3 regions of the Blastococcus sp. SYSU D00813 genome follow, and region 1 is predicted to be linked to each of the others. Evidence: predicted binding sites of a transcription regulator. Region 1 holds the regulator's gene; each other region holds the start of a gene.
The links. Region 1 encodes LexA, which represses DNA repair genes until DNA is damaged. Its sites were predicted from a motif close to TCGAACANNTGTTCGA; they were not measured.
Positions count from the first base shown of each region.

Region 2: ACI8AX_RS17600 (DUF222 domain-containing protein) is a predicted target of LexA. The motif match lies at 5,574-5,589, and genes of this name have one in related genera.
Region 3: dinB (DNA polymerase IV) is a predicted target of LexA. The motif match lies at 1,557-1,572, and genes of this name have one in related genera.

Region 1 covers NZ_JBJGZX010000016.1:40,965-51,103, reverse strand. Annotated here, with positions in the region: gene ACI8AX_RS13120 (hypothetical protein) at 1-269, shown strand, start outside; gene miaA (tRNA (adenosine(37)-N6)-dimethylallyltransferase MiaA) at 266-1,195, shown strand; gene dapF (diaminopimelate epimerase) at 1,192-2,079, shown strand; gene ACI8AX_RS13105 (hypothetical protein) at 2,125-2,328, opposite strand; gene hflX (GTPase HflX) at 2,504-4,006, shown strand; gene ACI8AX_RS13095 (phosphatase PAP2 family protein) at 4,096-4,851, shown strand; gene ACI8AX_RS13090 (hypothetical protein) at 4,814-5,929, shown strand; gene lexA (transcriptional repressor LexA) at 5,968-6,744, opposite strand; gene ACI8AX_RS13080 (LysM peptidoglycan-binding domain-containing protein) at 7,313-7,594, shown strand; gene ACI8AX_RS13075 (hypothetical protein) at 7,708-8,274, shown strand; gene nrdR (transcriptional regulator NrdR) at 8,662-9,219, shown strand; gene ACI8AX_RS13065 (vitamin B12-dependent ribonucleotide reductase) at 9,299-10,139, shown strand, end outside.
Region 2 covers NZ_JBJGZX010000029.1:15,524-25,662, forward strand. Annotated here, with positions in the region: gene ACI8AX_RS17570 (hypothetical protein) at 1-236, shown strand, start outside; gene ACI8AX_RS17575 (hypothetical protein) at 233-1,387, shown strand; gene ACI8AX_RS17580 (hypothetical protein) at 1,397-1,651, opposite strand; gene ACI8AX_RS17585 (hypothetical protein) at 1,854-3,017, shown strand; gene ACI8AX_RS17590 (hypothetical protein) at 3,052-4,185, shown strand; gene ACI8AX_RS17595 (cytochrome P450) at 4,195-5,424, opposite strand; gene ACI8AX_RS17600 (DUF222 domain-containing protein) at 5,607-6,824, shown strand; gene ACI8AX_RS17605 (hypothetical protein) at 7,120-7,353, shown strand; gene ACI8AX_RS17610 (hemerythrin domain-containing protein) at 7,876-8,394, opposite strand; gene ACI8AX_RS17615 (hypothetical protein) at 8,680-9,780, shown strand; gene ACI8AX_RS17620 (dihydrofolate reductase family protein) at 9,872-10,139, shown strand, end outside.
Region 3 covers NZ_JBJGZX010000025.1:22,915-33,053, reverse strand. Annotated here, with positions in the region: gene ACI8AX_RS16510 (DUF3040 domain-containing protein) at 1-53, opposite strand, end outside; gene dinB (DNA polymerase IV) at 272-1,501, opposite strand; gene ACI8AX_RS16500 (BatC protein) at 1,763-2,128, shown strand; gene ACI8AX_RS16495 (cupin domain-containing protein) at 2,365-3,456, shown strand; gene ACI8AX_RS16490 (sucrase ferredoxin) at 3,419-4,477, shown strand; gene ACI8AX_RS16485 (YdeI/OmpD-associated family protein) at 4,474-4,944, opposite strand; gene ACI8AX_RS16480 (alkaline phosphatase family protein) at 5,008-6,189, opposite strand; gene ACI8AX_RS16475 (class I SAM-dependent methyltransferase) at 6,186-6,938, opposite strand; partial or broken gene ACI8AX_RS16470 (VOC family protein) at 6,979-7,460, opposite strand; gene ACI8AX_RS16465 (GDSL-type esterase/lipase family protein) at 7,527-8,129, opposite strand; gene ACI8AX_RS16460 (DNA polymerase III subunit alpha) at 8,144-10,139, opposite strand, start outside.

The DNA of each region.
Region 1 (10,139 bases):
CGGCGCGGCGCAGCGTCAAGGCCCCGGGGTACCTGGACGACGCGGCGGCCCCCTTCGACGCCGCCGTCGCCGCCGCCCTGGCCGCGGGCGACGCCCCGGCGCTGGCCGCCCTCGACGCCGCCGAGGGGGAGCGCCTCCTCGCCGCCGGGGTCCCGGTGTGGCGGGCCGTCGGCGCCGCCGTCACCGGCCGGACGGTGACCGCGCGGCTCCGCCACGACGCCGCGCCCCTCGGGGTCGGCTACCTGGTGGCCTCCTGGACGGCCCGGTGACCTCTCCGGCGGCGCCGCCGGTGGTCGCCGTGGTGGGTCCCACGGCCACGGGCAAGACGGCGCTGGCCGTGGCGCTGGCGCAGCGGCTCGGCGGCGAGGTGGTCAACGCCGACTCGATGCAGCTCTACCGCGGCATGGACATCGGCACCGCCAAGCCCGACGCCGCCGAGCGCGGGGGAGTGCCGCACCACCTGCTGGACCTGTGGCACGTGCGGCAGCCGGCGTCGGTCGCCGAGTACCGGGACCGGGCCCGCGCCGAGGTCGACCGCCTCCGCGCGGCCGGCGTGCTGCCGCTGCTCGTCGGCGGGTCGGGCCTCTACGTGCGCGCCGTCCTGGACGAGCTGGACTTCCCCGGCACGGACCCGCAGGTGCGCGCCCGGCTGGAGGCCGAGCTGGCCGAGGTGGGCCCGGCCGCCCTGCACGCCCGCCTGGCCGCCGTGGACCCGGCCGCGGCCGCCGCGGTGCTGCCCGGCAACGGCCGGCGGATCGTCCGCGCGCTGGAGGTCGTGGAGCTGACCGGCGGCCCGTTCCGCGCCTCGCTGCCCGAGCCGCGGCCGCACTACCCCGCCGTCGTCGTCGGCCTCGACCGCGAGCCGGCGGAGCTGGACGAGCGCGTCGCCCGGCGCGTGGACCGCATGTGGGCCGCGGGCTTCGTCGCCGAGGTCGAGGCGCTGGCCGCCGACGGGCTGCGCGAGGGACCGACGGCGTCGCGGGCGCTGGGCTACGCCCAGGTGCTGGCCCAGCTGGACGGCGAGCTGTCGGCGGAGGAGGCCCGGGAGCGCACCGTCGTCACCACCCGGCGGTTCGTCCGCCGCCAGCGCTCCTGGTTCCGCCGTGACGCCGCCACCACCTGGTTCGACGCGGGCCGGCCCGACCTGGCCGACGCCGTCGCCGGGCTGATCACCGGCCGTACCCTCGGACCGTGAGCACGCACGACCGCGTCCTGGTGGGGCACGGCACGGAGAACGACTTCGTCGTCCTTCCCGACCCCGACGGCACCCGGTGGCCGGAGGACCGGCTGGACGCCGCCATGGTGCGCCGGCTGTGCGACCGCCGCGCCGGCCTCGGCGGGGACGGCGTGCTCCGGGTGGTGCGCAGCGCGCACGTGCCCGACGCCGCGGCGGTGCTCGGTGCCGACCTCGACCGCTGCGAGTGGTTCATGGACCACCGCAACGCCGACGGGTCGCTGGCCGAGATGTGCGGCAACGGCGTGCGGCTGTTCCTCCACGTGCTGGTCAGCGAGGGCCTGCTGGACCGTGCCGCGTGCGGCGACGGCGTGTGGATCGGCACCCGCGGCGGTCCGCGGCGGGTGGGCGCGGGTGCCGACGGCACCTACTGGGTCGACATGGGTCCGGCGCGGGAGTTCGGCCGCGGTTCGGCCGAGGTGGACGGGCAGCGCTTCGACGGGCTGGCGGTGTCGATGGGCAACCCGCACCTGGCCTGCCTGACCGACGCCGACCTCGACGCGCTCGACCTCACCGGACAGCCGCGGTTCGACCCCGCGCTGTTCCCCGACGGCGTCAACGTCGAGCTCGTGACCGTGCTGCGCGAGGCGGCGGAGGGTGCCGACGCGCACGTCCGGCTGCGGGTGCACGAGCGCGGGGTGGGGGAGACGCGGTCCTGCGGCACGGGCGCGTGCGCCGCGGCCTACGCAGCCCTGGTGGCCGGCGGCGCGACCGCCGGGACCGTCGTGGTCGACGTCCCCGGCGGCCGGCTGACCGTCGACGTCGGGGCCGGCACCACCGTGCTGCGGGGCCCGGCCGTCGTCGTCGCCACCGGTGAGCTCACCCGGGAGTGGCTCGGCTCCTGACCCGGCTCCCGACCCGGCTCCCGACCCGGCTCCCGACCCGGACGGTCAGGGCCGGTCGGGGGTGTCCGCCCGGGTCTCCGGCTCGTCGGTGGGGGCCTCGGGCTTGTCGCCCGGACCCACGTTGCCGGTGCCCCGCGGCGCGCCGCGGCCGGTGTCCTGGTCCGCGCCCCCGAAGAGGTTGCGCGGCGGGTCGAGCCCGGCCGGGTCGCGGCCCGGGTCCTCGATCCCCTCGCTGCTGCTCGTGCTCACGGGTGCCTCCTCGTCATCGGCGTCCCTCTGCTCTTGCCGGGACGGCCCTACCCCCGCCGAGGCGGGATGCATGCGGGCCCCGCCGGTGTTGTACCCGGCGATGACACGAGCAGTGATCTCCACGGAAGAGACAACTCAGGTGCCCCGGCGAGAGGGGCGTGCCACGCTGGACGCGATGACGACCGCACAGAACCGCGCCGTGCTCGCCGGCGCCCAGGACCGGGCCGAGCGGGCGGCCGGCGCCGCCGCGCCCGCCGAGGAGGCCGTGCGCCCCGCGCCGGCCGGCCAGTGGGACGAGCCCGACGACACCACCGGCAGCTACGACCTCGAGCAGCGCGGGGCCCTGCGCCGCGTCGCCGGCCTGTCGACCGAGCTGGCCGACGTCACCGAGGTCGAGTACCGGCAGCTGCGCCTCGAGCGCGTCGTGCTGGTCGGGGTGTGGACCGAGGGCACGCAGGCCGACGCCGACCGCTCGCTCGCCGAGCTCGCGGCCCTGGCCGAGACGGCCGGCTCGCAGGTGCTCGAGGCCGTGAGCCAGCGGCGGCAGACCCCCGACGCCGGCACCTACGTGGGCTCGGGCAAGGCCGCCGAGATCCGCGACATCGTCGCCTCGACCGGCGCCGACACCGTCATCTGCGACGGCGAGCTGACCCCGGGCCAGCTCAACGCGCTGGAGAAGATCCTCAAGGTCAAGGTCGTCGACCGGACGGCGCTGATCCTGGACATCTTCGCCCAGCACGCGAGCAGCCGGGAGGGCAAGGCGCAGGTCGAGCTCGCGCAGATGCAGTACATGCTGCCCCGGCTGCGCGGCTGGGGTGAGTCGATGTCCCGGCAGGCCGGTGGCCGCGTCGCCGGAGGTGGCGGCATCGGGACGCGTGGTCCCGGTGAGACCAAGATCGAGACCGACCGGCGGCGGATCCGCTCGCGGATGAGCAAGTTGCGCCGCGAGATCGCCGGCATGGCGACCGCCCGGCAGACGCAGCGCTCCAGCCGCGGTCGCAACGCCGTCCCGAGCGTGGCCATCGCCGGCTACACCAACGCGGGCAAGTCCAGCTTGCTCAACCGGCTCACCGGTGCCGGCGTGCTGGTCGAGAACGCGCTGTTCGCCACCCTCGACCCGACGGTCCGCCGTGCGCAGACCGAGGAGGGGCGCGAGTACACGCTCACCGACACCGTCGGCTTCGTGCGGCACCTGCCGCACCAGCTGGTCGACGCGTTCCGGTCGACGCTGGAGGAGGTGGCCGCCGCCGACCTGCTGCTGCACGTCGTCGACGGCTCCGACCCCGACCCGCTCGGCCAGATCGACGCGGTCCACGTCGTGCTCCAGGAGATCGACGCCTCGTCGGTCCCCGAGCTCATCGTCGTCAACAAGGTCGACGCGATGAGCGAGGAGGACGTGCTGACCCTCCGCCAGGCGCTGCCCGGCGCGGTGTGGGTCTCGGCCCGCACCGGGGAGGGCCTCGACCGGCTGCGGGACGTCGTGGCCGCGCGGCTGCCGCACCCCGACATCGAGGTGGACGTGCTGGTGCCCTACGACCGCGGTGACCTGGTCGCCCGGGTGCACCGGGACGGCGAGGTGCTCAGCGAGAGCCACGACGCCGGCGGTACCCGGCTGTCCGCGCGGGTCGACGGCGCCCTGGCCGCGGCCCTCGGCGAGTTCGCCGTCCCGGTCGCCTGACCGGGTCCTCCGACCGGGCCTCGGCGGGCGCGGCGCCGCACCCGCCCCGCCGAGGTCACGATCGGGTCACGGCCCGGTACCGTGACCCGGTGACCAGTGGCGTGGTGCGGCGCTCCCTCCCGGCCATGCTCCGGCGGCCGGCGGCCGAGCACCCTCCGGTGGTGTCGGCCGGCCGGCCGACGTGGTGGGCCGTGCTCATCGCACTCGCCGTCGGCACCCTGGTCACCGTCGACCTCCTCGCGCACGGGCTGACCGAGCGTGTCGACCACTGGGTCTCCGACCAGGTGTCGGAGTGGGGGCTGCGCGACTCGGCGGCCTACCAGCCGCTGTGGGTGGTCACCCAGATCGGCGGACGCGCCACGATGCTGCTGGTCCTGGCCTGCCTCATCGGCTGGCTCGCCGGCCGGCACCGGACGATCCTTCCGCTGCTGCGGATCGTGCTCGCACTCGTGCTGCTGAGCGTGGTCGTCTACCAGTTCAAGTGGGGGATCGGGCGGACGGCGCCGGCCTTCCCCGGTGGTGAGTACCTGCACCACCCGGACGGCGAGTCCTACCCCTCCGGCCACGTCGCCAACGCCGTCCTGCTGTGGGGCGTGGCGCGCTGGCAGGCGGTCGAGTTCGGCCTGCCGCCGCGGGCGCAGCGGGTGCTCTGGTTCCTCGCGGTGGTCGGGCCGGTGCTGTGCAGCCTGGCGATGATCGTCCTGGACTTCCACTGGGTCAGCGACGCGATCGCCGGTGCCGCCGTCGGCGTGGTGCTGCTGGGCGTGGTTCACGCGGTCGACGCACTCGTCCTGTCACGCTGGGTGCGTGCCGACTCGCGCCGACCGGGCCCCGCGTCGCCGTGACCGCCGGGGCCCGGCGCGGGGCGCCTCCCTCGCACGCGCCGGCCTGACCGGCTCGGCCCTGCTGGCCGGTCTCGCCCTCTCGCTGGTCGCCGCGTCCCCGGCACAGGCCGAGGAGGCCGCCCCGGCGACTCCGCAGTGCGACATCACCGACCCGCGGCTCACCGAGCTCTCCGGGCTGGTGGTCGGCAGCGACGGCACCATGCTGGCCATCAACGACGGCGGCGATCTCGTCCAGGTGTTCGTCCTCGACCCCGCCTGCGAGGTGACCCGGGTGCACGAGGCCGGCGTGGACCCCTTCGACCCCGAGGACCTCGCCGTCGGGCCGGACGGCACGGTGTGGCTGGCCGACACCGGCGACAACACCGGCACGCGCGAGACCGTCGCGCTCATCGCGCTGCGCCCGGACGGCTCCACCGCCGTGCACCGGCTCACCTACCCCGACGGGCCGCACGACGCCGAGGCGCTGCTGCTGGCCCCCGACGGCACGCCCTACGTGGTGACCAAGGAGGTGCTCGGCTCCAGCGACGTCTTCCGGCCGGTCGCCGCGCTGGAGCCCAACGGCACCGTCGGGCTCGTCGAGGTCGCCTCCGTGGACCTCACCCTGACCGGCACCCCGGGTGGCCCGGTGGGCCGGGCCGGTCAGCTGCTGGTGACCGGGGGCGCCGTCGCGGCCGACGGGCACGCCCTGGCGCTGCGGACCTACACCGACGCCTACGTGTGGCCGCTGGCCGGCTCGGACGTGGCCGCCGCGCTCGCCGCCGAGCCGGTGCGCGTGGCCCTGCCGGAGTCCCCGCAGGGCGAGGCGATTAGCTTCTCCGCCGACGGGACCTCGCTGGTCGTGGCGAGCGAGGGGCTGCCCAGCACGGTCAGCGTCGTCCCGGTGCCGACGGTGACCGCGCCCGCCGGCGCGACCGGTGCGCCGGACGGCTCCCTGACCGACGTCCTCACCGAGACCGAGGAGGGCGTCTCCCCGGTGACCGCCGCGCTGGTGGCCGCGGCCCTGGCCACCCTGCTCCTCTGGCTGCTGGGACGTCGGCGCCGCGGGAGCGCGCCGCCGGGCGGGGCTCCGCGCGCCTGACCCCGTCCCGGGACGGGCCCGCGCCCGGGGGCGCCGGGTCAGACCCGGCGCAGCACCGTCACGACGCGACCGAGCACGGTCGCGTCGTCGCCGGGGATGGGCTCGTAGGCGGGGTTGTGGGGCAGCAGCCACACGTGCCCGTCCTTGCGCTTGTAGGTCTTCACGGTCGCCTCGCCGTCGATCATCGCGGCGACGATCTCGCCGTTCTCGGCCGTGGGCTGCTGACGGACGACGACCCAGTCGCCGTCGCAGATCGCCGCCTCGACCATCGAGTCACCGGTGACCTTGAGCATGAAGAGCGTGCCCTCGCCGACGAGCTCGCGGGGCAGCGGGAAGACGTCCTCCACCGCCTGCTCGGCGAGCACCGGGCCACCGGCGGCGATCCGGCCCACGAGCGGCACGTAGGTGGGCGCCGGGCTGGCGGAGTCCTCGGCGACCGGCGGGGGCGGCGCGGTGGCGCCGGCGGCCGCGAGCTCGCCGGGGAGCCGGACGTCGAGCGCGCGGGGGCGGTTGGGATCGCGCCGCAACCAGCCCTTCTTCTGCAGCACCGAGAGCTGGTGGGCCACCGAGGAGGCCGAGGACAGGCCGACGGCCTCACCGATCTCGCGCACCGAGGGCGGGTAGCCGCGACGGTCGATCGAGTCGCGGATGACCTCGAGGACGCGCCGCTGGCGCTGGGTCAGGCCGTCGCCGGCCTCGCCCCGGTCCGGGAAGGTCCGGACCTCCGCCGTGGGCGCCGGCGTCGAGCCGGTCGCCGTGCCGCCCGCGCGGCGCGACCCGCCGCGTCCCCCCGACGTCCCGCTGGTGCCCGCCACGTCTCCTCCTCGCCGGCCGCGTGCCGCGGCTCGTCCGTCCACCCCGCTCACCCCGGCCGTGGTCCTCGCCCGGCCGGTGCCGGAGGTGCACCTGCGTCTCGCAGCACAGACCGTAGCGCGTCGGGCACCGGTCCTCAAACACATGTTCGAACTGCTCCGTGTCGGGATCGCTCTTGTCGGCGGCGTGCGGTAGACATCGCACAGACGTTCGATTCGAACGGCTGTTCGACCAGTCGCCGGGGTCCGGCGGCCGTCGTGGAGGAGGCGCGAGGTGGCGGGCACGGTGCGGGGCGCGGGCGGTTGCGGGGGGCCGGCGGGCGGGGTGGCGGGCTCGGCGCCCGGTGGGTGGGGGAGCACGGGGCCGTGGGTCGCCGGTCCCGTCCGTCCGGCCGGGGAGCGGGCCGGTGCCCGCCAGGCCGTGCGGCCGGCCGGGCCGCCGGCGGGCGCCCCGCCGCTGCGGCGCGACGTGGTGCGCCCCGGCGCGCGACCGGTGCCGGCCGCCGCCGCGCCGCGCCGGAGCCGGGTCCGGTCGGGCCACCCGGCGCGGGCCGTCGCGGGCGGGGGGCCGGTGCGGCTGACCCGCCGGGGCCGGGTCGTCCTCGCCGCGCTGGGGGTCGCGGTCGCCGCGCTGGCGCTGCTCGCGCTGTCCGCGGTCGTCGGCGGCGGGGAGGAGCTGGAGCTGGCCGGGGGCAGCAGCGTCGTCGTGCAGCCGGGCGACACCGTCTGGTCGATCGCGGCGGGCGTGGCCGACCCGGGGGAGGACGTGCGGGCCGTCGTCGACGCGATCGAGCGGCTCAACGACCTGGAGGGCGCCGTGGTCGTCCCCGGGCAGGTGCTCGAGGTCCCGTGAGCCGGTCGGCCGGCTGTACCCGTGGGGTCGACGAATCTGCCGCCCATCTTCGTCAACCCCTGGGGCGCTGCGGTCCGCCGGGAGCCGGGGTGCGCCGACCTACCGTTCCCGACGTGCCAGTGGACAAGCGCGGCCGAGCAGTGGCCTCCATCGCCCAGCCCCTCGAGGCCGAGGTCCTCGCCGACGGGTCGTGGTGGCCCGGCGCGGTCCTCGGGTGGCGTCACGACGAGGCGGGCGTCTGCCAGGCGGAGGTGCGCGTCGTCGTGGCCGGGGCCGAGCGGGTGCGGTGGGTCGACCTCACCGCCGTCCGCCTCCCGCAGGGCCCCGGCGGGGCCGGCGCCTCCGTCCCGCCCGCCCGTGAGCCGGCCGCGGAGACGGTCGTGATGAGTCGCGCGGACCTGCGCGAGCTCATGGCCACCGGCCTCCCCGCGCGGCCCGTCCGGCGCCGCCGGCACGCCAGCGACCTGACCGCCGAGCTGCCCGCGGTGCGCTGCGCCGAGGGTGTCGCCGGCGCCGGCGCCGGCCGCCACCGCGCGCCCGCGGCCGCCGGTCGGCACCGCGCCGCGGACGGGGCCGAGCGGGCGGGGCGGCCGGCGGCCCCGGACCCGATGACCCGTCCGATCCGCCTGGACGACGTCGCCGGGTGGTCCTGGGGCGCCTCCGCCACCGCCGTCCGCTGAGGCCCGTCCCCGGTCCGTCCCCCGGTCCGGCGCCCCGTCCGGGCGACACGCACTACACCTCCCGAGGCCGTCGCGCACGCAGCGCGCGGTCGTCCTCGGCGTGTCCGTGTGACGGCTGGGGTGTCAGGCCGTCCCAGGTCACGGGCGGGTCGCAGGGGAACGCGACACGCCGCGCCGCTGTTGCACATCTAGTGGAGCCCTGCCTAGGGTTCCCCTACATCTAGTAGTTGCACCGCTGTAAGTCCGTCCACAGGGCGTCCTCAGCTCCTCCCCGGGGTATGCACCGGTTGTCCCCAGGAGGGTCCACAGAGGCCCCGTGGGAGACACCCGGCCGAGTCCCCTGGGACGGGCCGGGGAGGTGCACCGGCCCGGGGAGGAGGAACCGCCGTGCGTTGTCCCTTCTGCCACAACCCGGACAGCCGGGTCATCGAGACCCGGGAGGCCGAGGAGGGCGCGACGACGCGTCGCCGCCGGTCCTGCCCGGCCTGCGGGCGCCGCTTCACGACGGTGGAGGAGGCGGTGCTCGCCGTCGTCAAGCGCAGCGGCGTCAGCGAGCCGTTCAACCGCAGCAAGGTCGTCGCCGGTGTCCGCCGGGCCTGCCAGGGCCGGCCGGTCGACGAGGACCAGCTGCAGAAGCTCGCGCAGCAGGTGGAGGACGCCATCCGGGCGACCGGGGCGGCCGAGGTGCCCAGCCACGAGGTCGGGCTGGCCATCCTGCGTCCGCTGCGCGAGCTCGACGAGGTGGCCTACCTCCGCTTCGCCAGCGTGTACCGCGCCTTCACCTCGCTCGAGGACTTCGAGAAGGAGATCACCGAGCTGCGGGCCCGGCACCTCACCGCCGGGACGCTCCCGCTGCCGGGCATGCAGCCCGAGCCGTCCGCCGGTCGCCGGCGCGGCGGGTCCCGGGCCAGGGAAGCCTCCGACGGCAACGCCGCCGTCACCTGAGAACTGTCAGCACCACCCGATAGAACCGAGTGCGGCTCTCTTCCCCAGCCGACTCAGCCACAACAGAGGGAGAGCTCAAGTGACCGAGACCGAGGACCGCCTGTCGGGCCGCACGCGTCGCGCCGCCAAGGCGCCGGCGCGGGGGAAGGGCCTGAAGGTCAAGCGGGTCTTCACGACCCCCGGGGTGCACCCGTACGACGAGGTGACCTGGGAGCGTCGTGACGTCGTCATGACCAACTGGCGGGACGGCTCGATCAACTTCGAGCAGCGCGGCGTGGAGTTCCCCGCCGAGTGGAGCATCAACGCCACCAACATCGTCACCACGAAGTACTTCCGCGGCGCCGTCGGCAGCCCGCAGCGCGAGACCAGCCTGCGCCAGCTCATCGACCGGGTGGTGCTCACCTACGGCGCCGCCGGCCGCGAGCACGGCTACTTCGCCACCGAGGGCGACGCCGAGGTCTTCGAGCACGAGCTGACCTGGATGCTGCTGCACCAGTACTTCAGCTTCAACAGCCCCGTGTGGTTCAACGTCGGCACGAGCGCCCCGCAGCAGGTCAGCGCGTGCTTCATCCTCGCCGTCGACGACACGATGGACTCGATCCTCAACTGGTACCGGGAGGAGGGGCTCATCTTCAAGGGCGGCTCCGGCGCCGGCCTGAACCTCTCCCGCATCCGCTCCTCCAAGGAGCTGCTGTCCTCCGGCGGCACCGCCTCCGGCCCGGTGAGCTTCATGCGCGGCGCCGACGCCTCCGCCGGCACGATCAAGTCCGGCGGTGCGACCCGTCGCGCGGCGAAGATGGTCGTCCTCGACATCGACCACCCCGACATCGAGGAGTTCATCGAGACCAAGGCGCGCGAGGAGGACAAGATCCGCGCGCTGCGCGACGCCGGCTACGACATGGACCTCGGCGGCAAGGACA
Region 2 (10,139 bases), on a different contig from region 1:
CGGCGCTGGCCGTGCGGGACGGCGTGGCGTGGGTCGTGCCGGTCGACCGCGGGCTGCGGCTGGACCGGATCGAGCTCGCGACCGGCGAGACGACGTCGTCGGCCGAGCTGTGCGGGGACGGCGAGGGGTCGGGCGGGGCGCTGGCCGTCACTGCGACCTCCGTCTACCTCGCCGGCGAGTGCGGGTCCGAGGAGCGGCTGTGGGAGTTCGCCGTCGCCGCCGGGGACGCGCGGTGAGCCGCTCCCCCGCGGCCCTGCTGGCCGCACTCACCGTGGCGCTGGGCGCCTGCTCCGCCGCGCCGGACACGGCCGGCGCGCTGCCGGCCTCCGGCCCGCCGGAGCCGTCGGCGACCGTGCCGTACCCGGGCGAGCCCCCGCTGCCCGCCGAGGTCGCGGTCACCTCCGACGGCCGGGTGCTCCTCGCCGCCGGCGACGTCTCCACGGACACGGTCACCGTGGTCGAGGACGGCGTCGCCGGGAGCCCGGTGGCGCTGCCCGCTGAGAGCGACTCGCCCCGGGTCCTGCTCGTCTCCGGCGGCGAGGTCCTGGCCGGCACCGTCACCTACGACGACCGCAACACCGCGGAGGGCTACGCCTTCACCGTGGTCGACGCCGCGATCGGGCAGGTGACCGGCACCCGCCCGCTCACCGACTGGCCGGCCGGCGACGACCCCACCCCGACCGGGGTCAGCGAGGCCGACGGGGCGGTCACCGCCGACGGCCGCGTGGTGCTGGTCGGCTCCAACCCGTCGAACTCGCTGCGCACGCCGCCGCGGGTCGCGTGGGTCGACCCGGCGACCGGCGCCGTCCTCTCCTCGGTGCCGCTGGACGTCTCCGGCCTCGTGCGGGACGTCGAGAACATCGACGTGCAGGACGTCGCGGTCAGCCCGGACGGCTCCTACGTCGCGCTCGTCGTCCTGCTGCTGGACCTCGACGGCATCGAGCAGACCGTCGCCGTGGCGCTGCTGGACGCCGACCTCGCCCCCGTCGGTCCGCCCTTCGTGACCGTGCCCGGGGCCGAGCTCGAGTCGACGTCCTACCTCGACGTGGCGGTGGACGACGACGGCACCGCCTACACGGCCGTCCGGACCGGGGAGGACCGCTCGACGGTCGTCGCCGTCGCCGCGGGCGAGGACGAGCCGCGGGACCTGGCCGTCGTGCCGACGGAGGTCGAGGACGTCGCCGTCGCCGGCGGCGCGGTGTGGCTGTCGGGCGAGAGCGCCGGCACCACGGTGACCCGGGTGCGCCTCGCCGACGGCGCGGTGAGCACGAGCGAGCCGCTGTGCGAGGCCTCCGGCGGGCCGCTGGCCGTCAGCGCGGACGGCGAGCGGGTGGTGCTGGGCTCGCGCTGCGACGGCGTGCTGCTGTGGGAGTTCCCGACCGGCTGACCGGTGGCCTCAGCGCGTCCGCGGCCCGGCGGGCGTCCGGCCCGCCGGACGGCGGGCCGCGGCGGCCGCCCGCGGCGCGGGTGCGCGGCGGGCCGCCAGCTCGGCCGCGCCCGCCCCGGCGCCGGCCAGGACGAGCCCGACCACACCCCACAGCACGAGGGAGACGCCGGCGGTCGTCGCCGCCTCGGTCTCCGCGCGGACGAGGCCGGCGAAGAGCACGAGCAGCGACACCGCACCCACGATCGGCGCGATCCAGCGGCTCATCCGGCACCTCCCCGTCCTCGGCTGCCCGCCCACGGTCCCCCACGGCCCCGCGCACGTCCAACCCGGCCGGCGACGCACCCGGGCGCGCTCGCGCTCGGTGACCGGCCCCCGACCCCGTGCTCATCCAAGGCGCGCCCCAGCCCCCTGCAAGTGCCCTGGCCCACGGTGGGCACGCCCCACCCGACCGACCCGAGGAACCCCGATGCGCACCCGCCCGCTCCTGCTCCCCCTGCTCGCCGCCGCCGCCCTCGGGCTGACGGCGTGCGACCCCGGGGAGCCGGGCGTGGACCTGATGGCCGACGTCGTCGTCACCGTCCCCGGCGCTCCGCCGGCCGGGGACCTGTACCGGCCCACCTCGGTCACCGTGGCGGCGGACGGCACCCGCACCGTGCTGCTGGGCGGCCCGGAGGCCGCCGGCGTGGCCGCCGTGTCGGCCGACGGCACGGTGCTCGGCGCGCTCGGGGTGCCGGGGGTGACCGACCTGTTCGCCGTCGTCCCCACCCCGGCCGGGGCCGTGGCGGTCGGCTGGGCGGACGGGCCGGAGGGGGCGGGGGGCTCCGTCGTCCTGGTGCCGGTCGACGTCGCGGCCGGGACCACCGGCGCGGCGGTCCCCGTGCTCACCCCGGTGCCGGCCGGCCACGTCGAGGCGGGCCTGAGCTCGGCGACCGTGCTGCCCGACGGCCGGGTGGTCCTCGCGCTGGACCGGGTCGGCGACACGGTCCCGCTGCTGGCGCTGGTCGAGCCGGTCACCGCGACCGTCGTCGCGCAGGCGGAGCTGGACCTCGGGGACACCGTCGCCGGGGCGGGCGTGGTGGACGTCGTCGACGTCGCGGCCTCACCCGACGGCACGCGGATCGCGGTCGGCGTGCTGGCCCACTCGCGCGACTGGGGAGGCGGCGGCTTCCGTGCCGTGCTGGCCACGGTCGACGCCGGGCTGCGTCCCGACGGGCCGGCCCTGGACCTGACGGCGGGGTCGTCGGGGCAGGTGGAGGCGGTCGCGGTGGACGCCGGGGGCACCGCCTACGCCGTCGCGGCACTCGGCTCCGACCTCTCCTCGCAGCTGCTCGCCGCGGCGCCGGGTGCCACCCGGGTCGAGGTGCTCGGGGACGCCGAGGAGGACCTGCTCGGCGGTCAGGCCGCCGACCTCGTCGTCGCCGACGGCGCGGCGTGGGTGCTGCACGCGGTCCCCGGGGACGGCGACGACGCCTCGCTGACCCGCGTCGACCTCGCCGACGGCACGGCGAGCGCCCCGCGGGGGCTGTGCGACGGGCAGGCCGGCGCGCTGGCGGTCGAGCCGGACGGGGACGTCGTCGCCGTGTCCGAGTGCGGCTTCGAGGCCCGCCTGTTCGTGCTCGCCCCCCGCTGAGCACGCAGAACACCCCCATCGACCCGAGGACGACATGCGCACCCGCCCCTTCCTGCTCCCGCTGCTCGCCGTCGCGGCCCTCGGGCTGTCCGCGTGCGGCGACGACGCCCGCGCCTTCGCCGTCACCGCCACGGTCGACCTGCCCGCGGGCGGTGACCTGGGCGTCACCGGCGACGCCGAGATCGCCGGCACCGACCCGGACGGCCGGCTGGTCGTCGTGCGGTCCGGCGCCGCCGGCGCGACCGTCACCCTCGTCGCCGGTGACGCCGTCGTGTCGACGACGGAGGTGCCCCTCCCCGACTCGCCGTACGTGACCCTCGTGCGGGAGGGCGAGCTGGTCTTCGGCGAGCTCACCGACGACGGGTTCGTGCTGCACGTCGCCGACCCCGTGACCGGGGAGCCGCTCGGCGACCGGCCGGTGGTCCCCTTCCCCGACCGCGCCGACGTCACGACGCAGGCGGTCGCCACCCCCGACGGGCAGCTGCTGGTCGCGGTGTCGCGGTCGCAGGCCGCGCCCGAGCTGCTGCTGGTCGACCCCGCCACCGGGGCCGTCACCGCCTCGGCGGTCCTCGACCTGAACGGCCTGGTGGACCCCGAGCGGCTGGCCGACTGGTCGCAGTCGGTGGACGTGAAGGGCATCGCCGTCAGCCCCGACGGCGCCTCCTACGCGGTGACCGCGACCGTCTACGACCACGAGGACAGCACGACGACCGGCGTCCTCACCGTCGTCGACGGGCGGCTGGCTCCCGTCACCGCACCGTTCGTCCCGGCGCCGGACTCCGACTGGGGCACCGAGCCCGCGGTCTCCGTCGCCGGGGACGGGACCGCCCACGCCTTCGTCCGGCTGGACGGGGAGCCCGTGCTGGTCGAGGTCGCGCCGGGTGCGGAGGAGGCGGAGACCGTCGCCGAGCTGCGCGACGCCACCTACACCCTCGTCGTCCGCGACGGCGTCGCCTGGGTCGCCCACACCGACGACCCGCTCCGCGTCACCCGCATCGACCTCGGCTCCGGCGAGGCCACCAGCTCCGTGGAGCTGTGCGGGGTGGACGGCCCGGCCCAGCTCGTCCCCGCTGACGACGGCGGCGTGTGGGTCGCCACCTCCTGCGACGACGGGCTCGTCCGGATCGACGCCGACCCGCCGCCGGCGGCGGACGACTCCGAGCGGTGAGCCGGCCGCTCAGCCCGCCACGCGCAGCACCACGCCGCTGGCGGGCCGGGCCGGGATCCGCCGCAGCGAGATCGTGAGGTCCTGCTCGGGGATCTGGGCGTCCAGCCGGGCCAGGCGGACGGCGAGCGCCGAGAGCAGGGCGACGGTGACCTGCTCGCCCGGGCAGCGGTGGTTGGTGCGCGGTTCGCCGCCGCCCTGGGGCACCAGCTCGAAGGCGTCGATCCCGCGGTCGAGGAAGCGCTCGGGACGGAACGCGTAGGGCTCCGGCCACAGCTCGGGGTCGTGGTTGGTGCCCCACAGGTCGAGCAGCACCATCGAGTTGCGCGGGATCCGCTCGCCGTCCCACTCCAGGGCCTGCGGCGCGCGGCCGCCGATGAACGGCGCGAACGGGTAGAAGCGGCGGACCTCGTGCGCCCACGCCTCGGCGAACGCGGGGTCGCCACCGGCGAGGCGCTCCCGGTGCTGCGGCCAGCGGGCCAGCGCGTGGCCGGAGAAGGCCGTGAACCAGGTGATGGCCGTCGTGGGGCGGATGACGTTGAGCAGCTCGACGGCGGCCACGTGCGGGTCGAGGTGCTCGCCGTCGGCGTCGCGGTGGTGGACGACCACGTCGACCACCGACCCGGTGGGCACCTCGCGCCGGCCGGCGCGGACGTCGTCCACCAGGGTGGCCAGCCAGGCCTCGCGCCGGCCGCGTGCGCGGCGGGCCCGCCAGTGCCGCGGGCCGCCGGTGGCGAAGCCGTCGACCATCGCCACCAGGTCGCGGGCGAGCGCCGGCACCTCGTCGTCGGTCACCGGGACGCCGGCCCAGCGGGTGACGGACCCGGCCAGGACCTGCGCGGCCTCGTCGAAGAGCACGATCTCGCGGCCGGCCCAGCCGGCGGCGGCGTCGTCCCAGGCCTGCGTCGTGCGCTCGACCAGCGGGGCGATCCTGTCGCCCGACGGCCCGTCGCCCATCAGCAGCGCGACGAACATGGCCTTGCGCATGCGGTGCATGTCGCCGTCGAGGGTGTGGACGGCGCCCTTGCCGAAGAGCGTGCCCTGGACCGGCTCGGGGATGGCGTGCGAGCGGTGCACGTGCTGCTCGTCGTAGAGGAAGCGCCCGGCGTCGGGCCCCACGATGCCGGTGGCCGGCAGCCCGCCGAGGCGGACGGCGACCGTGCGCCGGCCGCGGGCACGGCGGGCGTCGGGCAGCCAGCCGTACCCCTTGGCGAAGAGCAGCGGGGAGTTCTCGAGACGCATGGTGTCCTGCTGCCCAGGGCGTCGCGCTCTGACACGGACGGGTACCTGTGGACGGCTTGCGCAGACGCCTGTCAAGGGCCTGCGGATGTCTGTGGACAGGCCGTTGACCTGGGGATTCAGGCTGCACCGCCCTCCTCGAGCCAGTAAGATCGAACACACATTCGAAGCGGTCAGGAGGGGTCGTGGGCGAGCTGCAGTCGGCGCTGGACGCCCTTGCCAGCCTGGACCTGGACGGGCTGCCCGACGGCGACCTGCTGGGCCACCTGCACGAGATCATCGTCGCGACCAACCGGCTGGCTGCCCACGCCACCCGGGTGACCCGCCGCGTCGACGTCCGCGCCGCCGTCGAGCACGACGGCGCCCGGACCCCGCAGTCGTGGCTGCGCGGGCACGCGCGGGTCTCCGGCTCCCTGGCGTCGCGGCTGGTCGGCCACGGCCGAGCGCTGGAACACCTGCCCGAGGCGGCCGCGGCGTTCGCCGCCGGGGAGCTCGGCGCCGACCAGGTGGAGGTGATCGCCCAGATCGCCAAGCCGGTCAATATCGACGCGGCCGAGCGGCAGGGCATCGACCTGGCCGAAGTCGAGGCCGCGCTGATGGTGGTGGCCACCCACGGCAGGCACGCCGATCTGCAGTCCGCGGTCGGGCACTACCTGGCCAGACTCGATCCCGACGGACCCGAACCGGACCCGACCGTGGAGCGGTCGGTGTGGCTGGTGCCCCAGCCCGACGGCGGCTGGACCCTCGGCGGCACCCTCGACCCGGTGGGCGGGCAGAAGGTCGCCACCGCCCTGGAATCGATTCAGGCCGCGTCCCGCTGCGCCGGGGACACCCGTACCCGCGCCCAGCGCACCGGCGACGCCCTGGTCCAGCTGGCCGACAACGCGCTGGCCTGCGGTGAGCTGCCGGTGCTGCGCACCGTCAAGCCGCACGTCATCGTCACCCTGCCGCTGAGCGACCTGCTCGACCCCGGCACCGGGCCGGCCGCCGCCGGCACCGGCCTGGGCGCCACGATCTCCGCCGCCGCCGCCCGCTGGCTCGCCTGCGACGCCGGCGTCACCCGCATCGTGCTCGACCCCGACGGCCTCCCCCTTGATGTGGGCCGCACCCAACGCACCGTCCCGGCCCACATCCGCAGAGCCGTCGAGCTGCGTGACCGGCACTGCGTGTTCGCCGGCTGCGAAGCACCGGCCTGGTACTGCGACGTCCACCACCGGCTGCACTGGGCCCTGGGGGGAGCGACCTCCCTGGACAACTCCGCCCTGCTGTGCGAACGCCACCACACCAAGGTCCACCACGGCTTCCGCGTCGAACACGACGACACCGCACCACCCGGACACCGCTGGCGCACCTACCGCCCCGACGGCACCCAGATCCTCATCCACCCACCACTGCGGACCTGACCTGCACAGGCCTGCCCACCCCACGACCGACCCGGCCGCGGGGGTACAGCCGTGCCCGGGCTGACCTGGGCGTCAGCCGTCAGCAGTCGCCCTGGGGGCGGCTTCAGGGACAGATCGGAGTCCTCGTCCGCCGTCAACCAGTAGGGATTCCCGTCGGGGACTGCTGCTCCTGTAGCAGGCTCCTTCTGGTTCCCGCGCTTGATGAGCGCCGACGAAGTAGCCCCGGCCTTGTCCGCAAACCAGGTCCGCAGACGGCGGCGGCAGGGACTGGCCGCTTGCGTGAGAGCGTCTGGCTATGACCGACCTGACGCCCACCGGTTCTTGTTTCTGTGGATGCGGCGGAGCTACGAAGCCGGGCCGCTTTTTCGTGCAGACGCACGACCGTGTCGCCGAGACGGCGGTGATCCGTGAGAAGTACGGGTCGATCGCTGCCTTCGTTGTTGCACACGGCTACGGCCCGGACGCGCCTGTCCCGCCGACCGGGTCAGGCGTCTCGGCTGAAGGTCATCATCTGGTCGGGCGCACCTGACCGGCTGCTACCCACCGACGAGGTGTCCCATAGTGGGCCGCTCGGGGACACATCCGCCGACCGACGGATCGGTGACGTCAGACCGGCCGGTGCGTTCCTGGAAGACGGATCAGCGAGACCTCTTGCCCAACCAGGTCATCGCTCTCCCCGTGGCGGCACTCCGCCAGTTCGCCACGACGGCCGGGGTCATTGCTGCTGAGAGCCTCAGCACGATCAGCCGAAGATGGTCGGCCCGAGGCCTGGCGGAGGGTTTCGCGGAAGGGCGAGGATGTGGTCGTCGCGTCCCTTTCCGCAGCGCCGGCACACCTCATCGCGATGTTGATCCGGCCCCTGGTGCTCGTCGCGAGGATGCGCGTAGACGTAAGAATGGACCCCGAGTCGGCACACCACAGGCTTCTTGGCCATGAGGGACGTTACGTCTTGGGACCTCCCGCCTCCAGAGTCGAAGGCCTCTCGCCCGCTCCTCCATAGGATCCGCGCCGCCGCTCCCGGACTCGCGAAGGGGAATGTGCGGGCGACGTCCTACACGGACGGGTCGCCCTCCGGCACCTCGGTCGCCACCACCTCGGCCACCTCCGCGTCCTCGCCGGAGAGCCCCTCGGCCCGCTCGTGCTCGTCGTGGAAGGCCAGCCAGCGCATCCCGAGGGCCTCGCGCTGTTCGTCGTCGACGGCTTCCTTGAAGGGCGGGAAGAAGTCCGTCTCCTCCTCGGCCATGTGGTCGGCGTTGATCTGCCGTGTGGTGCGCACCGCCTCCCACCACCCGTCGCTGCCGACCTCCTGCTCGCCGACGGCAGCCGCGGCGTGCCGGATCTCGTTGTGGTCGTGCACGCCCTCCGCCGTCTCCTCGCGGCCGTCCGCCTCCTGGGCGAGCAGCGGGTAGAACAACTGCTCCTCCCCCACGGCGTGCACCTCGAGCCTCGTGTGCAGCGCCTCCCACGCGGCCGGGAGCTCGTGGACGGGCAGGTCCTCGAGCGCGGCGAACTCCCGCCGGAAGATCTCGTGCTCGGCCAGCACCAGCCCAGTGATCTCGAAGTCGGACACCGGGACCGCCTACCCGCGTCGACCGCACGCTAGGCGCGGGAGGAGGGGCTCGCCGGAACCGGCAGCCGGTCGGCGGGGCCGACGACCGAGTGGCCCTCGGCGGCGGGCCGGGTGCCGCACGGTGGCCGCCGGACGCGTGCCTGCCGCTCCGAGCAGCGCCTCCGCGCCGTGCGCCGGGCCGATCTCTCCCGCTCCTCCGCGTGACGACGGGGGTGGGGTGCGATAGGACTCCCTCGGTTCGAGAACCGCGGAGGTCCGATGTCTCGTCGGCGTGCCCGTCGCTTCGTGCTGACGTCCTCCGCCTGCGTGCTCGTCCTGGCGTCGGCCTGCGCCGAGGGAGGGAGTGACGCCGGGGATCCTCCCCGGGACGCACCGGTCGACGGCGAGGGGACCTTCACGGTCGAGTGGCCGATCCAGGTCGTCGCGGGCGACGGCCAGGCGTGGGTGCTGACGGGGGTGGAGGACGGCGCCCTCCTCTCCCGGGTCGACGTCACCGGTCGCTCGACCGAGGTGGCCGAGCTGCCCGGGCAGACGCACGACATGGCGCCCTACCGGGACGGCGTCGTCGTGGCCCGCGTCGACTGCGCGGACGACGCGTGCGCGGAGACGGCCACGGAGGTCCTCGTCCTGGACGGCGGGGGTTCGCCCGTCGCCGAGGCGGAGCTCTCCCTCGAACCGGGAGCTCCCGAGCGCAGTGACGGGTCACGGCTGCTCGGCGTCCAGGACGACCTCGTCTGGGTCTCCACGACCTCGGGCCCGATCGCCTACGACCCGCGGAGCGGGGAGACCGTCGCCGAACCCCCATGGCCCGACGGGGTGTTCTGCCTGCTGGACGACGGGCTGTACGCGCTCCCCTCGCTGAGCGGGCTGCTCGGGGTCTCCGGAGGCGGTGGCGAGGAACAGTTCGACGACCCGTACGAGGTCGAGGTCGAACGCTTCGGCGACGAGCGCTGGACGCCGGTCCCGGGCACCCGGCGGACCGTTCCGATGTACCAGCTCTCCCAGACCGAGTGCGTCGGGGGCGCCATCCGCACCGGTCAGCCCGACACCGCGAGCCTGGCCTGGTCCCCCGCCTCGGGCTGGGTGGACGTGGCGCCCTACACGGAGGCCCGCACCATCACGGTGCCGCCCGAGCCCGTCGCCCCGGGCCACGGTGACCAGCGGTACGTCCTGGAGAGCGACGGGTCGATCCGCCGGGTCTTCGCCGCCCCGGACGCACCGCTCAGCGTGGAGACGCTCCAGGTGCCCGCCGACGTCTTCTCCCAGGACCCCACCGACGCGGTCCCGGGACTGACCTTCGACGTGAGCGCGACCGTCGTCGCGGGGTGCCTGCAGCAGCCGAGGGAGCCGGACGGCACCGCCCGGTGCTACATCCGGTCGACCTGAGCACCGCACGGGGCGAGCCGCCACGGGACCGATAAGTCCCGGGGCCGGCGGAGGTCTCCACCGCAGCCGACCGAGCAGACGGAGCGCATCGATGACACGGACACGCATCCACAACCTGTCCATCTCGCTGGACGGGTTCGCCACCGGGGAGGGGCAGTCGGCCGAGGCCCCCTTCGGCCACGCCGGCCACCGGCTGCACGAGTGGATGATCGCCACCCGCTTCGGCGCCCCGATCGTGGGCCGCGAAGGCGGCAGCGCCGGCGCCGACCACGCCTTCGCGCAGCAGCACGAGCCGGGGATCGGCGCCGAGATCATGGGCGCGAACAAGTTCGGCCCGCCGGGCTGGCAGGACGACGCCG
Region 3 (10,139 bases), on a different contig from region 1:
AGGGCGCGCTCGATCTGCTCCAGCAGTCGCTGCTCGTGCTCGGAGAGCGGCACCGAGACCTCCATGTGGGCGGAGCCAAGGCCGTCGGAGGCTCCCGCCGACGGTGACACCGAGGATACGAGCCGTTTGCGGGGCGCGAAAGGCGAGTCGTCGCCGACCCGCTCCCGATGCCCCACAGATCACTCCCGGGGGTGCCTCGGAGCCTCTCCGGGGGTACCCGCGACGCGGTCGCGGACACCTCGGCAGGCCCCCCGGGGGTGCAGCCGTGGCCTCACCGGTTGGGACGAGCGGAGGGCGTCCGGGGTTCCCGGGGGCCCGGCGTGCCGCGCCCCCCGGCACGCCCCTCCCCCGCGCGGTGCAGCAGCGTCGCCGGGCGCACCGCCCCGGCGCCGAACCGGCGGGCGGCGCGGTCGGCGGCGAGCTCGGCGTCGCGGCGGCCGTGCTCGCGGGCGCCGAGCTCCAGCTGCCGCGGCGCGGAGCCGGCGTCGACCAGCCGCTCGGCGCGCACCCCGACCAGCCGGATCCGCGCCCGGTCCAGCCCGAGGGCGTCGAACAGCGCCCGCGCCGTCTCGTACAGCTCCTGCCCCACGTCGGTGGGCACGTCGAGGGTGCGGCTGCGGGTGATCGTGGTGAAGTCGGCGAACCGGACCTTGATGCTGACCGTGCGCGCCAGCCAGCCCCCGGCCCGCAGCCGGCCGGCGGTGCGCTCGGCCAGGCGGAGCAGCTCCCGGTGGATGACGGCGGGGTCGTCGACGTCGGTGCCGAAGGTCTCCTCGTGGCCGGTGGACTTCTCCGGCTCGTCGGGCACCACCCGGCGGGGATCGCGGCCCCAGGCCAGCTCGTGCAGGTGGCTGCCCGCCGCCTGGCCGACCGCCCGCTGCAGGGTGCGGGCCGGCACGTGCGCCAGGTCGCCGACGGTGCGCAGGCCCAGCCGCAGCAGCACCTCCTCGGTCTTGGCGCCGACGCCCCACAGCGCGCCGACCGGCAGCGGGTGCAGGAAGTCCATGACCTCGGCCGGGCGGACCACCAGCAGCCCGTCCGGCTTGGCGCGGGTGGAGGCGAGCTTGGCGACGAACTTGGTGGGGGCCACGCCCACCGAGCAGGTGATGCCCTGCTCGTCGAAGACCCGCGCCCGCAGGTACTCCCCGATCCCGGCGGCGTCGCCCAGCCGGCGGCCGGCGCCGGAGACGTCGAGGAACGCCTCGTCCATCGACAGCGGCTCGACCAGCGGGGTGATCGACCGGAACAGCGCCATGACCGACCGGGAGACCTCGGCGTAGAGCGCCATGTCCCCCGGCAGCACGGTGGCGGTCGGGCACAGCCGCAGCGCGCGGGCGGTGGGCATGGCGGCGTGCACCCCGTACCGGCGTGCCTCGTAGGTCGCCGAGGTGACCACGCCCCGGTTGCCCTGCCCGCCGACGATCACCGGCGTGCCGGCCAGCTCCGGCCGCCGGCGCACCTCCACGCTGGCGAAGAAGGCGTCCATGTCCACGTGCAGCACCGAGCACCCCGCTGCACGCCCCCCGGCCCGGCCGCCCGTCACGCCGCCCCCTCCCTCGAACGTCTGTTCGACCCGATGGGAGGACAGTACGGCCCCTCCGGGCCCCCCGGCGCGTCGTGCGGCGTGTCGTGTCCGAGCCGTTGCGTGGCCGGCCCCGTGCCGGATCTCCGCTGGTCGAGGCGGGTGTGTGAGAGCAGGATGATCGAGGTAAGGGACGCTCGGCGGGCCGCCGTCCGGTGGCCCACGACCGATGGGAGCAGCATGGCGCTCGACGACGACGACATGACCAGCGTGGCCGACGGCGGTGCGGACGGCGGTGCGGACGGCGGGGCCGACGGCGGTGCGGACGGCGGCGCGGACGGCGGTGCCGACGGCGGTGCCGACGGCGGTGCCGACGGCGGTGCCGACGGCGGCGCGGGTCACGGCCCGGCTGACGGTGGCGCCGGGGGCGGCGGCAGCGACGGCGGGGCCGACGGCGGCGCGGACAGCGGCGCGGGCGACGGCGGTGCCGACGGTGGCGCCGACAGCGGCGCCGGTCACGGGCCGGCCGACGGCGGGGCGGCCGGGAGCGGCTCCGACGGCGGTGCGGACGGCGGGGCCGACGGCGGCGCGGACGGTTCGGCCTGAGCCAGCACGACACCGGTGCGGGCCGGCCGGTCCCCGACCGGCCGGCCCTGCGCCGGTGCACCACCCTCGACCCCGAGGTCTTCGCCGCCGAGCACTGGGCCCGCCGGCCGCTGCTCACCCGCGCCGCCGACAGCGGGGCCGACTTCTCCGACCTGCTCGACCTCGCCGCCGTCGACGAGCTGCTGTCGCGGCGGGGTCTGCGGACCCCGTTCCTGCGCATCGCCAAGGACGGCGCCGTGGTCGACGCGGCGCGCTTCACGACCTCCGGTGGCGCCGGCGCCGAGGTCGCCGACCAGGTCTCCTCCGACTCCGTGCTGCGGCTGTTCGCCGAGGGCAGCACCGTCGTCCTGCAGGGGCTGCACCGGCTCTGGCCGCCGCTGGTCGAGTTCGCCGACCAGCTGGCCGCCGACCTGGGCCACCCGACGCAGGTCAACGCCTACGTGACCCCGCCGTCGTCGCGCGGCTTCTCCGCGCACTACGACGTGCACGACGTCTTCGTGCTGCAGGTCGCCGGCGAGAAGCACTGGCGCATCCACGCGCCGGTGCACCCCGACCCGCTGCGCAGCCAGCCGTGGACCGACCGCCGCGACGCGGTCGCCGCCGCCGCGGAGGGGGAGCCGGTGATCGACGCCGTGCTGCGCCCCGGCGACGTCCTGTACCTGCCCCGCGGCTACCTGCACTCGGCGACCGCGCTGGGCGAGATCAGCGCGCACCTGACCGTCGGCGTCCACCCCGTGACCCGGTGGGGCGCGGCCGAGGCGGCACTGGACGTCGTCCGGGAACTGGCCGCGGCGGACCCGGAGCTGCGCCGCTCGCTGCCCCTGGGCGTCGACCTGGCCGACCCGTCGGCCGCCGCCGGCGACGTGGCCGCCGTCCTCACCGGCCTGCGCGACTGGCTGGACCGGGTGGACCCGGCCGAGGTGGCCGACCGGCTGCGCAGCCGCACGTGGGCGCAGGTGCGCCCCGAGCCCGTCTCCCCCCTGGCCCAGGCGACGGCCGCGGCCGCGCTGTCGCCGGACACGGTGCTGAGCCTGCGCCGGCGGCTGCGCTGCCAGCTGCGCGAGCCGGCCGACGGCCGGGTGGTGCTCGTCGGCGGCCGCCGCCGGCACGACTTCCCCGCCGTCGCCGCCCCCGCGCTGGCCGCCCTGCTCGCGACGGGTGAGCTGAAGGTCGCCGACCTGCCGGGGCTCGATCCCGCCGACCAGCTGACGCTGGCGCGGCGGCTGGTCACCGAGTCGATCGCCGTCGTCCCGCACGCCGTGCTCCCCGGGGCCCGGGACGCAGGGCACGATGGGGCACGTGACGGCGACTCCGGGACGGGACGGTGACCCGGCCGCCGTCCCGAACGTGACCGCCGGACCGCCCGGGCAGGGCCCGCCCGCCGCCGCCCGGCCGCCGGCGAACCGGCCGGCCGGGAAGCTGAGCGACGAGCGGTGCTCGGTGCGGGCCCTCGAGCGCGGCGACTCCCCCACCGCCACCGCCGCTCCGGCACAGCGCTGGGTGCTGGTGGAGCAGCCGGGCCCCTGGGGCCGCGACGCGCTCGGCCAGTCGCGGATCGACCCGGTGGCGGCCGGCCGGCTGGCCCGGCGGGCCCGCGCCGAGAACGTCCGGGTGCTGCTCATCCGCCGGCCCGACGCGCGGGCCGGCGAGTCCGGGCGGCGCTGGGCGTACGTCGACGGCCGCCCGGGCCGCCAGGGCGCCTGGTGGTCGGTGCGCGAGTCGGACGAGGAGATCGCCGACGCGCCGTGGGACGGCAGCGTCGGCGAGCGCCGGGACGAGCTGACGTACCTCGTGTGCGCCCACGGTGGGCACGACGCGTGCTGCGCGCTGCGCGGGCGGCCGGTGGCCCGCGGGCTGCTCGCCGCCGGCGCCGACGTGTGGGAGTGCAGCCACCTGGGCGGGGACCGGTTCGCCGCCAACGTCGTCGTCCTGCCGCTGGGCGTCTACTACGGCCGGGTGCCCGGCGACGGGACGGAGCTGCTCGCCGCGCACGAGAAGGAGCAGGTGGCGCTGCCGTTCCTGCGCGGCCGCGCCGGGCTGGCCCCGGCGGTGCAGGCCGCGCAGCACCACGCGCGCGCCGAGCTGGGCCTGCTCGGGGTCGACGACCTGCCCGCCCGGCGGGCCACCCGGCTGACCCCGGCCGGGCAGCCGGTGGAGCACTGGGAGGTGGTGCTGGCCGGGGCGGACGGCGACGTCGTCGTCGATCTGGAGTGCCGGCCGAGCGACGAGGCGTTCCGGCTCACCTGCTCGGCCACGCACGACGCGCACGCGCGCGTGTGGGAGGTCCTGTCGACGGCGGTGACCTCCGGCGGCCGGACGGTGACCTCGACGCAGCGCCGCCGCCTCTAGCGCTGCCTGCCCTCCCGGAAGAGCGCGACGGCCTTCTCGACGCGCCGCTGCCGGGTCTCCGGCGTCTTGGCGCCGGTGACGTTGTCGCAGTGGTAGCGCTGCAGGCTGTTGGACAGCCCGGCGAAGAAGGCGCCGGCGGTCTCGTCGGCGGCCAGCGCCGCGGCGAGGTCCTCGGGGACGACGACCTCGCGCGGGGTGTCGGCGACGGTCAGCGTGACGGTCACCGGGTCGCCGCCGGCCAGGCCCGTGGCCTTCCGCACGGCGGCGCTGACGCTGACCATCGCCCGGCCGCCCATGACCCCCACCGTGGTGCGGTACTCGTAGCCGTCCAGGTCGACCAGCACCGGCGGCCGCTTCCCGGCGCCCAGCTCGGTGATCAGCTCGGCGGGCACCTCGATGCCGGTGTTGTTGCCGACCGCGGTCACGGTGGTCTGGAAGGTCACGCTCTTCGGCGCGGTCGCGGTCATCGGTGCTCCTCGTCGGCGGGACGGTCTGCGGGGCAGACGGCGGCGCGCCCCGGGAATCATCGGTCAGCCCAGCGCCCGCCCCCGGGCCAGCAGCAGCGGGATCGCCAGCTCGGTCCCGGTCAGCGAGCCGTGGTAGGCGACCAGCCTGCTGGGCCCGGGCTCGCTGCGGGACGCGGTGAGGGCCCAGCTGCCGCGGGCCAGCGCGACGACGTCGCCGACGCGTCCGGCCACCGCGTCGTCCACCGGACCGAACACCCCGGTGGCGAACGCCTCCTCCCGCGAGGCCACCCAGGCGCGGTGCCCGAGGACCTCGCGCCAGCGCTGGACCAGCTCGCCGGCGGCGCCGGGGACGGCGTGCACGTAGCGGGCGCGCGGCTCCCCGGCCAGCAGCCGGACGCCGTCGAGCAGGTCGGGCTCGTCGTCGAGGTCCAGCCGGGTGTGCGCGGGGACGTCGAGCATGCCGTGGTCGGCGGTGACCAGGAGCGCGGCGTCGTCGGGGAGGCCCGCGACGACCTGCTCGACCAGCCGGTCGACGAGCACGAGCTGCGCGCGCCAGCTCGCCGAGTCGACCCCGCGGACGTGGCCGGTGAGGTCGAGCTCGGGGGTGTAGCCGTAGGCGAGGGTGCGCGGCCCGGCGGCCAGCGCCTGCAGCAGGCCGGCGACGAGGTCGCCGGCGCCGACGGTGCCGGAGTAGGCCGAACCGCGGTAGGCCGCGTCGGACAGGCCGGAGCCGCGGTAGAGGTAGGGCGCCACGGTGGTGACCGCGACGCCGGCGTCGGCGGCCTGCTCGAACACGGTGCGCTGCGACTGCCAGGCGCGGGGGTCGGGGTCGTCGGCCCACTGGGTGTGGTTGAGCGTCCGCTCCTCCCCCGGCACCGCGGTCACGAACCCCAGGACCCCGTGGCTGCCGGGCGGGAGGCCGGTGCCGAGCGTGGTGAGGCTGACCGGCGTGGTGCTCGGGCAGGGCGCGGAGAGGTCGCCGACGGGCGTGGCGAGGGCGGCGAGCGTGGGTGCGAGGTCCGCGTGCTGCCGCACGAGGTCGGCACCGAGGCCGTCGACGAGGAGGACGGCGACGCGGCGGGCGCCCGCGAGGGCGCCGGTGAGGCCCAGCGGGTCGGCGGTGAGGTCCCCGCGCCGCACGGGCACGCCGAGCGCCGAGGCGACGCCGGGCAGGACGTCGGCGAGGGTGGCGCGGCCGTAGTCCGGTGCGGCGAGGTCGGCGGGCAGCGTCGCGGCTGCGGTCACGGGCGGGTGGCGAGGACGTGCAGCCCGGCGGCGGCGTCCCGGTAGGGAGAGAGCGCGGCCAGGCGGAGCTCCAGCCGGCGGACGGCGTCGGAGTCGGCGCCGGAGGCGGCGTCGAGGAGGTCGGCGACGATCGAGACGCCCCGCCACTCCCCCGGCTCGAGGCCGGCGTCACGGACCAGGCCGAGGAGCGCCTCGGGGTCGAAGCGGCGGGCCGCGGGCCGGGTGCGGCCGGGCGCCGGGTCGCGGCCGTCGAGCAGGGCCAGGGCCTCCACCGGGTGGCCGCCGAGCGCGCGGGCCAGGACGGCGCCGGCACGGTTGGCGGTGGCCACGCTGACCGTGCCGCCGGGGCGCACGGCGCGGGCGACCTCGCGCAGGGTCACGCCGGGGTCGTCGACGACCTCGAGCACCGCGTGGCACAGCGCCAGGTCGTAGTCGCCGCCGTCGCCCCCCGCGAGCGGCAGCTCGTGCAGCCGGTCGCCGTCGCCCTGCACGGCCCGCACCGAGTCCCCCACGCCGGCGGTGTCGGCGCGGCGGCGGAGTGTCGCGAGCGCGTCGGCGCTGGGGTCGACGACGGTCACCTCGTGGCCGAGGCGGGCCAGCGGGACGGCGAGGGTGCCGCTGCCGCCGCCGACGTCGAGCACGCGCAGCGGGGTGCCCGCCGCGACGACCGGGTCGAGCGCCGCCCAGACGGCGGCGGTCCGGGCGGGCAGCTGCTCCGCGTTCGGCGAGGCGGAGGCGGAGGGCGGCACCCGTCGGAGCCTAGTGCGGGCCCGCGGGTGCCGCGGCTCCTCAGGCCGGGACCGCGTCCGCGGCGCGCTCCAGGTCGGCGACGACGAGCTTGCGCATCGTGGACATCGCCTGGACGGCCCGCTGCCGGCGCTCGGGGTCGGGGTCGGCCTGGAGCTCCGTCATCCGGGTGGGCACGACCTGCCAGGAGACGCCGAAGCGGTCCCTGAGCCAGCCGCACCGGCTCTCCTCGCCGCCGTCGGTGAGCCGCTCCCAGTAGTGGTCGACCTCGGCCTGGTCGGCGCACAGGATCTGGAAGGAGATGGCTTCGCTGAAGGCCCGGTCCTGCTTCCCGCCGTTGAGGCCGACGTACTCGGTGTCGCCGAGGCGGAAGCCCACGGTCAGCGCTCGGCCCTCGCGCGCCGGGTCTCCGGCCCGTAGGCCACGGTCCCGAGCAGCTCCGAGTCGGGCCAGACGGAGGTGTAGAACCGCGCGGCCTCCTCGGCCTCGGTGTCGAACCACAGGCAGATCACGGTCCTGGGCATGGCGGTGGGTCCCTTCGTCCGCGGTGCTCCGTCAGGAGCTGGGACGCCCCCGCGGACGCGGACTCATCAGCCGCCGGCCAGCCAGGTGTCCCAGTGCGGGCGGACGAGGTCGGCCAGTCGCGCGTAGCCGGCCGCCCCGGGGTGGGCGCCGTCGCCGGCGGCGACCTCCCGCGTCCAGGCGGGGTCGGCGGCCAGCGCCCGGACGACGGACACGTACGGCACGCCGTGCCCCGCGCACGCGGCGGCGAAGCGCTCGTCGAGAGCGGCGGTCCGCTCGACGTGGCCGGCGTCGGCGACGGCCGGCGGACCGACCACGAGCACCGGCCAGCCGGCGGCCGCGGCCCCGGCGAGCACCTCGCGCAGGGCCGCGACCGAGCGGTCGGGCCGGAGCCGCGGGACGCCGTCCTCGTGCGTCGTGTCGTTGACGCCGCTGGACAGGACGACGCGGGCCTCCCAGTCGCCGGTGAGCCGGGGCGTGCACTCGGCGAGCCAGCGGGCGGCGATCTCGGCGCTGGTCTGCCGCCGCACGCCGAGGACGTAGCGGGTCAGGGAGAGGCCGCCGCGCTCGGTGGCGGCGGCCAGGCGGCCGGTCCAGCCGAGGTGCTCGGGGTCGCCGACGCCCGCGGTGAAGGAGTCGCCGACGAAGCACACGCGCAGGTCCCGGGTCACGACGCCCATCCTCGTCAGTGGCCGGAGCTGCCGGGGCTGGAGTGCCACAGCTTCCGCGGCGGCTGGCTCCCCCGCCCGGCCGCGGCCCGCCGCGCGGCGGTGGCGGCGTCCTCCCCGGCCGGCTTGATGTCGGCGTAGGGCGACATCCGGAAGCCGGTCGGGTGGACCAGCACCGGCTTGACCACCACCGGCCGCGAACCGTGCGACGCCGCGGCGCCGGCGATCGCCTGCTCGGTGCACTCCCCCGGCGCGGCCATCTGCTCGGCGACCAGTCCGAGGCCGCCGGTCTCCCAGGCCTCGTAGAGGGCCGGCAGCTCCCAGGCGCCGGTGGCCCGGATCGACACCCCGCGCGGCCCGGTGCGCCGCAGCACCCCGCGGACGACCAGCAGCCAGGAGTGGAACACCGTCGCCGCGTAGGGCCCCTGCACGTCCTCGAAGAAGGTGGAGTCGGTGCAGCCGGTGCCGTCGTCCAGGGTCACGAACACCACCCGCCGCCCGGAGCGGATCGGCGGGGTCTGGGTGGCCACCTTCACCCCGGCCACGAGCACCTCCGCCCCGCTGCGGCAGCCGAGCAGCTCCCCGGCGGGCACCGCGCCGACGGAGGCGAGGAAGCGGCGGTAGAAGTCGACCACGTGCCGGCTGGCGTCCAGGCCGAGCACCTCGAGCTCGGCGCGGACCAGCTCGGCGTCGGTGAACTCGGGCAGCCCGCTGCCGGCGGCCCAGCCCAGCGCCGTCTCCTCCGGCGCCCCCTCCTCCTCGGGGAGGTCCAGCCCCAGCAGGTCGAGGCTCAGCTGGCCGACGGCGCCGGCCCGGGCGCCGCTGCGGCTCCACCGGTCCAGCTCGCTGATCTGCAGCAGCAGGTCGCGCCGGGTGACCGCCGACCGGCTGCGGGTGGGCCGGCCGGCCTCGCGGTCGCGCACCCCGAAGCCGTAGAGGGAGTCGAACCCCCCGGCCAGCACCAGTCGCTCGACCACCGGCCGCGACACCGACGCCCGCTGCCAGAAGTCGCCCAGCGAGCGGTAGGGCTGGCCGGCGACGACCCGGGCGACCTCGTCGTCGGAGATGCCCTTGACGTCGGCGAGGGAGAGCCGGATGCCGTACCGGGAGGGGTCGGGCAGCGACGCGGGCATCCACTCCGGCCGCCGCCAGGCCCCGGCGCCGCCTCCCTCCCCGGTGCCCGCCCCGTCGGCCTCGTCCCCCCCGATCTCCTCCGGGGAGACCCGCTCCACCCGGTAGGTGGCCCCGGAGGCGTTGACGTCCAGGCCCAGCACCCGGACGCCGAAGTTGCGGGCGTCGTCGAGGATCAGCCGCTTCGGGTACATGCCCGGGTCGTGGGTGAGCACCCCGGCGAGAAAGGCCGCGGTGTGGTGGGTCTTGAGCCAGGCCGACTGGTAGGTGGGCAGCGCGAACGCGGCGGCGTGGGCCTTGCAGAAGCCGAACGAGCCGAAGGCGACCAGCACCTCCCACACCTTCTCGACCACCTCGACCGGGTAGTTCTCCAGCGCCCGCGGCATGAACCAGGTGCGCACCTCGTCGTGCAGGTCGCGGTCGCCCAGCGCCCGGCGCGCCTCGTCGGCCTGGGCGAGGTCGCAGCCGGTCATCTGCGCCACGATCTGCAGCACCTGCTCGTGGAAGACGACCACCCCGGCGGTCTGCTCGAGGTACGGGGCGAGGTCGGGGTGCGGGTAGACCGGCTCCCGCCAGCCGTTCCGGGCCATGAGGAACGGCGTCACCATGTCGCTCTTCACCGGCCCGGGCCGGAACAGCGAGATGTCGGTGACGATGTCCTCGAACGTCTCGGGCCCGAACTTGCCGACCAGCTCGCGCTGGCCGGGGGACTCGATCTGGAACATGCCGAGCGTGCGGGTGCTGCGGATCAGCTCGAAGGTGGCCGGGTCGTCGCGCGGGATGGCGTCGATGTCGACCTGCTCGTGGTCCACCCGCTGCACCTCGGAGATCGCGTGCGCGATCGCCGACTGCATCCGGATGCCGAGCAGGTCGAGCTTGAGC